Regions from separate parts of the Streptomyces flaveolus genome, predicted to be linked through region 2. Evidence: predicted binding sites of a transcription regulator. Region 2 holds the regulator's gene; the other holds the start of a gene.

Region 1 (5,988 bases), on a different contig from region 2:
TCAGGGTGACCAGCCAGGCGCGGCCGTCGGCGGGGTCGGGTTCGCGGGCGACGAGGCCGAGTTCCTCCAGGGCGCGCAGCTGGCGGGACATCGTCGCCTTGCCCACTCCGATGTAGGCGGCGAGGTCCGTGGCGCGCTGGCCACCGCACTCGCCGAGCCGGACGAGCAGGCCGTACGCGGACGACTCCAGGTCGGGGTGGACCTCCCGGGCCATCTCGCCCTGGTTGGCCCGGGCGCGCCGGAGCAGGACCGTCAACTCGCGTTCCAGCGCCAGGAACTGTGGCTGGTTCACACCACTGCCGGACAGGTGGGATTCGCTCTGGCGACCGCCGCTGTTTCCGTCTTCGTGCACGTCAGCCCCTGCCTCGATTTTCCCGGTCCTGAAAGTTTCCGCCACGGGCCGCCATCACCGCAGCTTGGCAAGTATTTCGCAGGCTTAGACCAACGGCAGCTTCCAGTCCCTCTTCCCACCCCCCGTTCTACGTGCGTAGCGTCTTCACCGGACCTGTGAATGGCATGCTCACGCCACTCACGGGTTCTCCCCACCCACGCAACCCCCACCGAGCACCACCGAGCCATCGGAGGCACGTTCATGCTCGTGCACAGATCCGGATCGGCCCGCGGCCGGCGTTTCGCCGCCACCGGGATTCTGCTCGCCGCCCTCTCCCTTCTCCTCGCCCAGCCCTCGTCGGCCGCCGACGTCCCGTCCCGCGGCTCCGCCCACATGGGCATGGGCGTCCTGGCCCACGACGGACAGCAGGGCACCCCCGTTCCCGGCGACGCCACCCAGACGGAGGGCGTGGACGTCTCCGGCCACCAGGGCAACGTCGCCTGGTCGACCCTGTGGAACAGCGGGGTCAAGTGGGCCTACGTCAAGGCCACCGAGGGGACGTACTACACGAACCCGTACTTCGCCCAGCAGTACAACGGCTCCTACAACGTCGGGATGATCCGCGGCGCGTACCACTTCGCCACCCCGGACACGACCAGCGGCGCGACCCAGGCCAACTACTTCGTCGACCACGGCGGCGGCTGGTCCCGGGACGGCAAGACGCTGCCGGGCGTGCTGGACATCGAGTGGAACCCGTACGGGGCCGCCTGCTACGGCAAGACGCAGAGCGCGATGGTGACCTGGATCCGGGACTTCCTGAACCAGTACAAGGCCCGCACCGGCCGGGACGCCGTCATCTACACGGCCACCAGCTGGTGGACCCAGTGCACCGGCGACTACAGCGGCTTCGCCGCGACCAACCCGCTGTGGATCGCCCGGTACGCCTCCACGGTGGGGACGCTGCCGGCCGGCTGGGGCTACTACACGATGTGGCAGTACACCTCGTCGGGCCCGACAGTCGGGGACCACGACAAGTTCAACGGAGCTCTGGACCGGGTGCAGGCACTCGCCAACGGCTGATCCACACACCCCCGGCCGGGGGCCCGGGGGTTGCCCCCGGACAGACACAGCAACGGAGCCCTGGACCGGGTGCAGGCACTCGCCGACGACTGAGCATCGCCGACGGGCACTCGCCGACGGCTGCCCCGCACAGGGGCCGGGCCCGGGTCCCCCTCTCGGGGACCCGGGCCCTCACCTCTCCCGGTCACGTCCGTCACGCCGCGACCGGAACCTCCGGCTCGGCACCGCTCGTCGCCGGTGCCAGGGCCAGTTCCAGGACCTGCCGGACGTCGGTGACGGCGTGGACGTCGAGCTTGTCCAGCACCTCCGCCGGGACGTCGTCCAGGTCGGGCTCGTTGCGCTTCGGGATGATCACCGTGGTGATCCCGGCCCGGTGCGCGGCGAGCAGCTTCTGCTTCACACCGCCGATCGGCAGGACCCGGCCGGTCAGCGACACCTCACCGGTCATCGCCACGTCCGTACGGACCAGGCGCCCGCTGAGCAGCGACGCGAGAGCGGTCGTCATCGTGACGCCCGCGCTCGGGCCGTCCTTGGGGACCGCGCCCGCCGGGAAGTGGATGTGCACCCCCCGGTCCTTCAGGTCGGCCACCGGCAGCTCCAGCTCGGCGCCGTGGCTGCGCAGGAAGCTCAGCGCGATCTGCGCGGACTCCTTCATCACGTCGCCCAGCTGACCGGTCAGCGTCAGACCCGCCGCGCCCGTCTCCGGGTCGGCGAGGGACGCCTCGACGTACAGCACGTCGCCGCCCGCGCCGGTGACCGCGAGGCCCGTGGCCACGCCCGGCACCGCGGTGCGCCGCTCCGCCGGGTCCTGCGCGGACTCGGGCACGTGGTGCGGCCGGCCGATCAGGCCGCGCAGGTCGCCGTCGGTGACGGTGAACGGCAGCTCCCGCTCGCCCAGCTCGTGCTGGGCCGCCACCTTGCGCAGCAGCCGCGCGATCGACCGCTCCAGAGTGCGCACGCCCGCCTCGCGGGTGTACTCGCCCGCCAGCCTGCGCAGCGCGCCCTCGTCGATCGTGACCTCGTCCTTGTCCAGACCGGCCCGCTCCAGCTGGCGCGGGAGCAGGTGGTGACGGGCGATGACGACCTTCTCGTCCTCGGTGTAGCCGTCGAGGCGGACCAGCTCCATGCGGTCGAGCAGGGCCTCGGGGATGGCCTCCAGGACGTTGGCGGTGGCCAGGAACACGACGTCGGACAGGTCGAGCTCGACCTCCAGGTAGTGGTCCCGGAAGGTGTGGTTCTGCGCCGGGTCGAGGACCTCCAGCAGCGCGGCGGCCGGGTCGCCCCGGAAGTCGGAGCCCACCTTGTCGATCTCGTCCAGGAGCACGACCGGGTTCATCGACCCGGCCTCCTTGATCGCCCGCACGATCCGGCCGGGCAGCGCGCCGACGTACGTACGCCGGTGGCCGCGGATCTCGGCCTCGTCGCGGACGCCGCCGAGGGCGACGCGGACGAACTTGCGGCCCATGGCGTGCGCGACGGACTCGCCGAGCGACGTCTTGCCGACGCCGGGCGGCCCCACCAGGGCCAGCACGGCACCGCCGCGCCGTCCGCCGACGACGCCGAGGCCGCGGTCGCTGCGCCGCTTGCGCACGGCCAGGTACTCGGTGATCCGCTCCTTCACGTCCTGGAGGCCCGCGTGCTCGGCGTCCAGGACGGCCTGGGCGCCCTGGATGTCGTAGGCGTCCTCGGTGCGCTCGTTCCACGGCAGTTCGAGGACGGTGTCCAGCCAGGTGCGGATCCACGAGCCCTCGGGCGACTGGTCGGAGGACCGCTCCAGCTTGTCGACCTCCTTGAGCGCGGCCTCGCGGACCTTCTCGGGCAGGTCGGCGGCCTCGACGCGGGCGCGGTAGTCGTCGGACTCCTCGCCCTCCTGCTCACCGTTCAGCTCGCGCAGCTCCTTGCGGACGGCTTCGAGCTGGCGGCGCAGCAGGAACTCGCGCTGCTGCTTGTCGACGCCCTCCTGGACGTCCTTGGCGATGGTCTCGGCGACGTCCTGCTCGGCGAGGTGGTCGCGCAGCTGCCGGGTGGCGAGCTTCAGGCGGGCGGCCGGGTCGGTGGTCTCCAGCAGCTCGACCTTCTGCTCGGTGGTGAGGAAGGGCGAGTAACCGGAGTTGTCGGCGAGCGCGGAGACGTCGTCGATGGCCTGGACGCGGTCGACGACCTGCCAGGCGCCGCGCTTGCGCAGCCAGGCGGTGGCGAGGGCCTTGTACTCCTTGACGAGTTCGGCGACCTGGCCGGGCAGCGGATCGGGCACGCTCTCGTCGATACGGGTGCCCTCGACCCACAGCGCGGCGCCCGGGCCGGTGGTGCCGGCGCCGATGCTCACCCGGCTCCGGCCGCGGATCAGCGCGCCCGGGTCTCCGTCGGCGAGCCGGCCGACCTGCTCGACCGTGCCGAGGACACCGGTCTTCGCGTAGGTGCCGTCGATGCGCGGGACCAGCAGGACCCGGGGCTTGCCCGGTTCGTCCCTGGCGGCGGCCTGCGCGGCCTCCACCGCGGCCCGTACCTCGGAGTCGCTCAGGTCCAGGGGGACGACCATCCCCGGCAGCACGACCTCGTCGTCGAGCGGCAGCACGGGCAGGGTGAGCGGTGTGAAGGCAGCGGACTCAGCAGCCATGATCTCCCCTTCGGCAGTCAAGTTGAGTTATGCCGACTCAATGCTCGGGAGCCGATGATTGTTCCCGAGGGCCTGTTCGCTCTGAGCGATCAAGGGGCGATGCCGGGTCGCGAGCCGCCCTCACGCACCACCAGCGCCACCGGACCGCCGGTCATTCCCCTTGCCGGAGTGCCAGGATGGGCCGATGCCCATCACCTCTTACGACTCCCACGGCACCCCGGAAGTTCTGGACCGTCGCGAGGGCCCGTACGGCGAGGTCGTCCTGCGCCGGCACGGGAAGCTGCTGCAGATCATCGCGAACGGCTGCTTCCTGATGGACACCTCCGACGGACGCTCGGAGCGCCGGCTGGTGGACGCGGCGGCCGAGGCGCTCGACGGCCGGGCGGCACCGCACGTCCTCATCGGCGGGCTCGGCGTCGGCTTCTCCCTGGCCCACGCGGCCGCCGACCCCCGCTGGGGGCGGATCGCGGTCGTCGAACGCGAACGCGCCGTCATCGACTGGCACCGCTGCGGGCCGCTGGCCGAGCTGTCCGCCGGGGCGCTGGCCGATCCGCGCGCGGAGATCGTCGAGGCGGATCTGGTGGCTTACGTCAATGAGACTTCCGACACGTACGACGCGCTGTGCCTCGACATCGACAACGGCCCCGACTGGACCGTCACCGAGGGCAACGACGGGCTGTATTCGCCGTCCGGACTCGCGGGCTGCACAAGGGTGTTGAGGCCCGGCGGGGTGCTCGCCGTATGGTCCGCGCAGCCCTCTCCGGAATTCGAAGAAACCTTGCGTAATGCCGGGTTCCAGCAGGTGCGTACCGAAGAGATCCCGGTTGCCCGGGGCGTTCCGGACGTCGTCCACCTCGGCATCGGGCCTGGATAGCAAAGGCGCGGCACCTCCCCGTACGCTGCTGCCCTGGCGCAGATCATTCAAGCGTCAAGCGCAGTCATGGGATCACCCCACGGATTCCGGAAAGCACACCTCAGGGGCGGGCGATGGAGCAGACACAGACCTCCCACAACGGCACGGCGACGGCCACCCAGGGCGCACAGCGCCGGGTGCTGGTGGTCGAGGACGACCAGACGATCGTGGACGCCATCGCGACCCGCCTGCGCGCCGAGGGATTCCTGGTGCAAACGGCGGGCGACGGCCCTGCCGCCGTCGACACGGCCGAGGCCTGGCAGCCCGACCTGCTGATCCTCGACATCATGCTGCCCGGCTTCGACGGCCTGGAGGTCTGCCGGCGTGTGCAGGCCCAGCGGCCGGTGCCGGTGCTGATGCTCACCGCGCGCGACGACGAGACGGACATGCTGGTCGGCCTCGGCGTGGGCGCCGACGACTACATGACCAAGCCGTTCTCGATGCGTGAACTGGCCGCACGCGTGCACGTGCTGCTGCGCCGGGTGGAGCGGGCCGTCGTGGCCGCCTCGACGCCGCGCAGCGGCATCCTGCGCCTCGGCGAGCTGGAGATCGACCACGCGCAGCGCCGGGTGCGGGTGCGCAGCGAGGACGTCCACCTGACGCCCACCGAGTTCGACCTGCTGGTGTGCCTGGCCAACACCCCGCGCGCGGTGCTCTCCCGCGAGCAGCTGCTGGCCGAGGTCTGGGACTGGGCCGACGCCTCCGGCACCCGGACCGTCGACAGCCACATCAAGGCGCTGCGCCGCAAGATCGGGGCCGAGCGCATCCGCACCGTGCACGGCGTGGGCTACGCGCTGGAGACGCCGACGCCATGAGCTCGGGACGGGAAGCCGCACGGAGGAGCCCCGGGGAGCCCTGGGGCGGCGTACGCCCGTTCTCGATCAAGACCAAGCTGGGCGCGCTGGTCGTCACGTCGGTGCTGATCACCACCGGCCTGTCGGTGATCGCGGTGCACACGAAGACGGAGCTGCGCTTCATCACGGTCTTCTCGATGATCGCCACACTGCTGATCACGCAGTTCGTGGCGCACTCGCTGACCGCGCCGCT
Region 2 (5,988 bases):
GCCGGCGCCCCGCGGCGTCCCGCAGATCGAGGTCGCCTTCGACATCGACGCCAACGGCATCATGCACGTGACCGCGAAGGACCTGGGCACGGGCAAGGAGCAGAAGATGACCGTCACCGGCGGCTCCTCGCTGCCGAAGGACGAGGTCGACCGCATGCGCCAGGAGGCCGAGCAGTACGCGGAGGAGGACCACCGCCGCCGCGAGGCCGCCGAGTCCCGCAACCAGGGCGAGCAGCTCGTCTACCAGACCGAGAAGTTCCTCAAGGACAACGAGGACAAGGTCCCGGGCGAGATCAAGACGGAGGTCGAGGAGGCCGTCGCCGAGCTGAAGGAGAAGCTCAAGGGCGAGGACTCCGCCGAGATCCGCACCGCCACGGAGAAGGTCGCCGCCGTCTCGCAGAAGCTGGGCCAGGCCATGTACGCCGACGCCCAGGGTGCGCAGGCCGCCGGCGGCGAGGCCCCGGGCGCCGGTGCCGGTGCCGGTGACAAGGCCGCCGACGACGACGTCGTCGACGCCGAGATCGTGGACGACGAGCGCAAGGACGGTGCGGCGTGACCGAGGAGACCCCGGGCTTCGACGAGAAGCCCGACGTCCCCTCTGGCGCCACGCCTGACGCCGCCGAACCGAAGGCCGCCTCCGAGGAGGAGGCGGCCCCGGCCGGGGACGCGAGTGAGAACGCGGGCCTGGTGGCCCAGCTGGACCAGGCACGCACGGCGCTCGGCGAGCGCACGGCGGACCTCCAGCGCCTCCAGGCCGAGTACCAGAACTACCGCCGTCGGGTGGAGCGGGACCGCGTCGCGGTCAAGGAGGTCGCCATCGCGAACCTCCTGTCCGAGCTGCTCCCCGTGCTCGACGACGTGGGCCGCGCCCGGGAACACGGCGAACTCGTCGGCGGATTCAAGTCCGTCGCGGAGTCGCTGGAGACCACCGTGGCCAAGATGGGCCTCCAGCAGTTCGGCAAGGAGGGCGAGCCCTTCGACCCGACGATCCACGAGGCCCTGATGCACTCGTACGCGCCGGACGTCACCGAGACGACCTGCGTGGCGATTCTGCAGCCGGGGTACCGGATCGGCGAGCGCACCATCCGCCCCGCGCGGGTGGCGGTGGCCGAGCCGCAGCCGGGGGCGCAGACCGTCAAGGCCGAGGAGCCGGCCGAGGCGGCCGACGACAAGGAGAACGGTGGCCCGGAGGAGGGCTGACGTCACGACGTACGCGTACGCAGGAGAGGAGGGACGTCGGGGATGAGCACCAAGGACTTCATCGAGAAGGACTACTACAAGGTCCTCGGCGTCCCCAAGGACGCCACCGAGGCCGAGATCAAGAAGGCGTACCGGAAGCTCGCCCGCGAGTTCCACCCGGACGCCAACAAGGGCAACGCCCGGGCCGAGGAGCGCTTCAAGGAGATCTCCGAGGCGAACGACGTCCTCGGTGACGCCAAGAAGCGCAAGGAGTACGACGACGCCCGCGCGCTCTTCGGCAACGGCGGCTTCCGCCCGGGGCCGGGCGCGGGCGGCGGCGGCACCTTCAACTTCGACCTGGGCGACCTCTTCGGAGGCGGCGCCCAGGGCGGCGGGGCCGGCGGCTTCGGCGGCGGTCTCGGCGACGTCTTCGGGGGCCTGTTCAACCGCACCGGCGCCGGCGGTCCCGGCACCGGCACGCGGACCCAGCCGCGGCGCGGCCAGGACATCGAGTCCGAGGTCACCCTCAGCTTCACGGAGGCCATCGAGGGCGCGACGGTCCCGCTGCGCATGTCCAGCCAGCAGCCCTGCAAGGCCTGTTCGGGCACCGGCGACAAGAACGGCACGCCGCGCGTGTGCCCGACCTGCGTCGGCACCGGGCAGGTCGCCCGGGGCTCCGGCGGCGGCTTCTCGCTGACCGACCCGTGCCCGGACTGCAAGGGCCGCGGCCTGATCGCGGAGAACCCCTGCGAGGTCTGCAAGGGCTCCGGACGCGCCAAGTCCTCGCGGACGATGCAGGTCCGCATCCCGGCCGGGGTGTCGGACGGGCAGCGCATCCGGCTGCGCGGCAAGGGCGCACCGGGCGAGCGGGGCGGCCCGGCGGGCGACCTGTACGTGGTGGTGCACGTCAAGGACCACCCCGTCTTCGGCCGCAAGGGCGACAACCTCACCGTCACCGTCCCGGTCACCTACGCCGAGGCGGCCCTCGGCGGCGAGGTCCGCGTCCCGACCCTGGGCGGACCCCCCGTCACGCTGAAGCTGCCGGCGGGCACACCCAACGGCCGCACCATGCGCGCCCGCGGCAAGGGCGCGGTACGCAAGGACGGCACCCGCGGCGACCTCCTGGTCACCGTCGAGGTGAGTGTCCCGAAGGACCTGACGGGGAAGGCTCGTGACGCGCTCGAGGCGTATCGCGAGGCGACCGCGGACGAGGATCCGCGGGCGGAGCTGTTCCAGGCCGCGAAGGGAGCTTGATGGGGATGGACGGTCGTCGGCGCAATCCGTATGAACTGACCGAGGACACCCCGGTCTACGTCATCTCGGTGGCGGCCCAGCTCTCCGGTCTGCACCCGCAGACCCTGCGCCAGTACGACCGCCTCGGCCTGGTCTCCCCGGACCGTACGGCCGGGCGCGGCCGGCGCTACTCGGCCCGTGACATCGAACTGCTCCGCCAGGTGCAGCAGTTGTCGCAGGACGAGGGCATCAATCTGGCCGGAATCAAGCGCATCATCGAACTGGAGAACCAGGTCGCCGCGCTCCAGTCCCGCATAGCGGAGCTGTCGGACGCGCTGGAGGGCGCGGCCACGGCGATGCGTCAGCGGGAGGCGGCGGTGCACGCCTCGTACCGCCGTGACCTGGTGCCGTACCAGGAGGTCCAGCAGACCAGCGCGCTGGTGGTGTGGCGGCCCAAGCGGCAGCAGCAGGCGCCCGACTGACGGCGCGTGAAGGTTCCCGCGAAGGGGCCCGGAGGCTCGGGTGAGCCTCCGGGCCCCTTCGTGTGTCCCTCGTGTGGGAGGCATGTGCAGGGACCCGGGAGACGATTCCGCTCCGTCTCCACGTCGGCTGCGGAGCGTGGTGTTGTCATCTCGTTAAGTGGTTCCGCTTGACGGTGGGGGCGCCGACGCGTTGGCTTTTCAGTCACCTGGGTTGCAATGCGGCCCCCGCGTCCGGAAGGCACCAGAAGTGAGCTCCTGCATCCGTCGTATCGCCATATCCGTGGCCGCGTCCACGATGACCGTTTCGCTGGCCGGCTGCGGGGTGCTGGGCGCTTCGGAGAGCAGCGACGACGCGAGCCCGTCCAAGGGCAACGACATCACGGTGGGCCTGCTGCTTCCTGAGACGGAGAACACGCGCTACGAGCAGTTCGACCACCCGTACTTCGTGAAGAAGATCGCCTCCCTGACCCGCAACGAGGGCAAGGTCGAGTACGCCAACGCCGGGGCGGACGAGGCCAAGCAGGCCGAGCAGATGCAGAAGATGATCGACGACAAGGTCGACGCGATCGTCCTGGACGCCGTGAACGCGCAGTCCATCGCGTCGAGCGTGCAGAAGGCCAAGGACGCCGGTATCCCGGTCATCGCCTACGACCGGCTGGCCGAGGGGCCGATCGCCGCCTACATCTCCTTCGACAACGAGCTGGTCGGCGAGGTCCAGGGACGCTCCCTCATCGAGGCGCTCGGTGACCGTGACAACCCGGCCAAGGTCGTCATGATGAACGGCTCGCCCACCGACCCGAACGCCAAGCAGTTCAAGGCCGGTGCGATGTCCGAGCTGAACGGCAAGGTGACGATCGCCCAGTCCTTCGACACCAAGGACTGGAAGCCGGTGAACGCCGAGGCGAACATGGCCGAGGCGATCCAGTCGATCGGCAAGGACAACATCGCCGGCGTCTACTCCGCCAACGACGGCATGGCGGGCGGCATCATCAAGGCCCTGGAGGCCGCAGGTGTCACCGACCTGCCGCCGATCACCGGCCAGGACGCGGAGCTGCCGGCGGTCCAGCGGATCGTCTCCGGCGAGCAGTACATGAGCGTCTACAAGTCCTACCCGCAGGAGGCCGAGAACGCCGCGGAGATGGTCGTGGCGCACATCCAGGGCCGGGACATCCAGTTCGACGCGCTCACCCGTGACAAGGTCGACAGCCCCAGCCACCAGGGCATTCCGGCGCAGCTGGTGCCGGTCGTCGCCCTGACGAAGGCCAACATCAAGGACACCGTCGTGGCGGACGGCTTCTACAAGGTGTCCGACATCTGCACGGCGAAGTTCGCGGCGGACTGCGCGGAGATCGGGCTGAAGTAGCCGTCGGCCGCCGCCCGGGCATTCCCGTGCGAACCGGTGTCTTCCGGCCGCCGCCCGGGGCGGAGCCGTGTTGCGGACCCGGTCCCGGCCGCGCATAGTTGCGCTGCGGAAAGAGCCGGAACCGGGGGTGGGATGGGCGATGGCCGGGCACGGGGCTCAGGAGCATCCGCACGGTGCCGACCGGCTGTGCGCGGTCGGGGACCGCGTGTACTCCCGGGCCGTACGGCGCGGCCGGGTGCCGCGCCGGGACGCGGAGCCGGTGCCCTGCCTGCTGGAGCTGGCCCTGCTGCACCCGGACCCCGACGACATGGACTGGCTCGTGCCGACCTCCCCGCAGGAGGTCATGACCCGGCTGCTGCGCGGGGTGTACGACGAGGTGAGGGCCAGCCAGCGGCGGGTGGGCTCGGCGGTGGAGGCCTTCGAGCGGTACGCGGGCCTCGGCCGGCGCATCGAGGCGTCGGCGGCCACGGAGGGCACGGCGATCCGGGTGCTGGACGGGCTGGCCCGCATCCAGGCCGCGATGGACGAGGCGACGGAGGCGTGCACGACGGAGGTGCTCACCGTCCAGCCGGGCGGCATCCGGCGCGAGCACGAGCTGTCGGAGGGGCTGCACCGGGCGCTGGCGCTGCGCGGGCGCGGGGTGCGGATGCGGGACCTGTACACGCACGTGGCCCGGCACGGGCAGGGGCTGCTCAACTACCTGGAGCTGATGGGTGACGCGGTGGAGGCCCGCACCCTCGACGAGGTCGTCGACCGCCTCATCCTGTTCGACCGCACGGTGGCGTTCATCCCCGCCAACACCGACCGCACGATGGCCCTGGAGCTGCGCCACCCCGCGCTGGTGGCCTACCTGGTGACGGTCTTCGAGCGGCTGTGGCGGCTGGCGATCCCCCTGACGGCGCCGCTTCCCGACACCGGTTTCGAGGGCGTCTCGCACCGCGAGCAGTCCATCGCGGCGCTGCTGGCGGAGGGCCACCAGGACGCGGTGATCGCGGAGCGGCTGGGCATCAGCGTGCGGACGTGCCGGGCGCACATCGCGCGCCTGTCGGAGACCCTGGGCGCGGCCAGCCGGACCCAGCTGGGGGTGCGCATCGCCCAGGCCGGCCTGGACGGCTCGCCCTCCGTCAGCGTTCCTGGTCGAGAATCCCCGACTGTCCGATGAGATGACCGAGCTGAGCCCGGCTCTCGCTGCCGAGGGTGGCGGCGAGCCTGGCGATGCGGACGCGGGCGGTACGGACGTTCATACCGAGGCGGTCGGCGATCGAGGCGTCCGTGTGCCCTTCGACGAGGAGGGCGGCGATGGCGCGTTGGCGGGGGGTGATCCCGTTGACGGTGGGCTGCTGGACCGCTTGGGGGTGGCGAGGTGCCAGAGGCGGTGCGGTCCAGGCCACCGCCCCCACTCACTCCCTCAGCGTGCTGGAGGGTTCGAGACCCGCCTCGCACAGGCCCTCGTCCCGGTGCCGGTGCGGCCTGAGGGTCACGTGCGGGTTTCTCCGCCCAGGCCGGGGGACCCGTGCTCCAGGACCCCCGACTGGGCTATGAGATAGCCGAGTTGGGCACGGCTGCCGCTGCCGAGCACCGTCGCCAGTTTCGCGATGTGGGCACGGCAGGTGCGCACGTTCATGCCGAGACGGCGGGCTATCGCCTCGTCCACGTGGCCCTCCACCAGGAGCTTGGCGATCGAGTGCTGGATGTCGGTGATGCCGTCGGGGGCCGTTTCGTACGGGGCGC

What was found. The regulator HspR, encoded in region 2, represses chaperone genes until heat shock. The targets are predictions, from matches to a motif close to TTGAGNNNNNNNNNCTCAA.
Region 1: lon (endopeptidase La) is a predicted target of HspR. The motif match lies at 4,051-4,069, and genes of this name have one in related genera.

What each region holds. Positions count from the first base shown of each region.
Region 1 is NZ_JBIWKU010000003.1:160,535-166,522, forward strand. Features, by position in the region: gene ACIRG6_RS10240 (MarR family winged helix-turn-helix transcriptional regulator) at 1-352, opposite strand, end outside; gene ACIRG6_RS10245 (lysozyme) at 593-1,411, shown strand; gene lon (endopeptidase La) at 1,605-4,028, opposite strand; gene ACIRG6_RS10255 (spermine/spermidine synthase domain-containing protein) at 4,213-4,902, shown strand; gene ACIRG6_RS10260 (response regulator transcription factor) at 5,016-5,756, shown strand; gene ACIRG6_RS10265 (HAMP domain-containing sensor histidine kinase) at 5,753-5,988, shown strand, end outside.
Region 2 is NZ_JBIWKU010000005.1:214,193-220,180, reverse strand. Features, by position in the region: gene dnaK (molecular chaperone DnaK) at 1-556, shown strand, start outside; gene grpE (nucleotide exchange factor GrpE) at 553-1,200, shown strand; gene dnaJ (molecular chaperone DnaJ) at 1,243-2,433, shown strand; gene ACIRG6_RS17360 (heat shock protein transcriptional repressor HspR) at 2,439-2,894, shown strand; gene ACIRG6_RS17355 (sugar ABC transporter substrate-binding protein) at 3,142-4,257, shown strand; gene ACIRG6_RS17350 (helix-turn-helix transcriptional regulator) at 4,397-5,419, shown strand; partial or broken gene ACIRG6_RS17345 (helix-turn-helix domain-containing protein) at 5,382-5,621, opposite strand; gene ACIRG6_RS17340 (helix-turn-helix transcriptional regulator) at 5,735-5,988, opposite strand, start outside.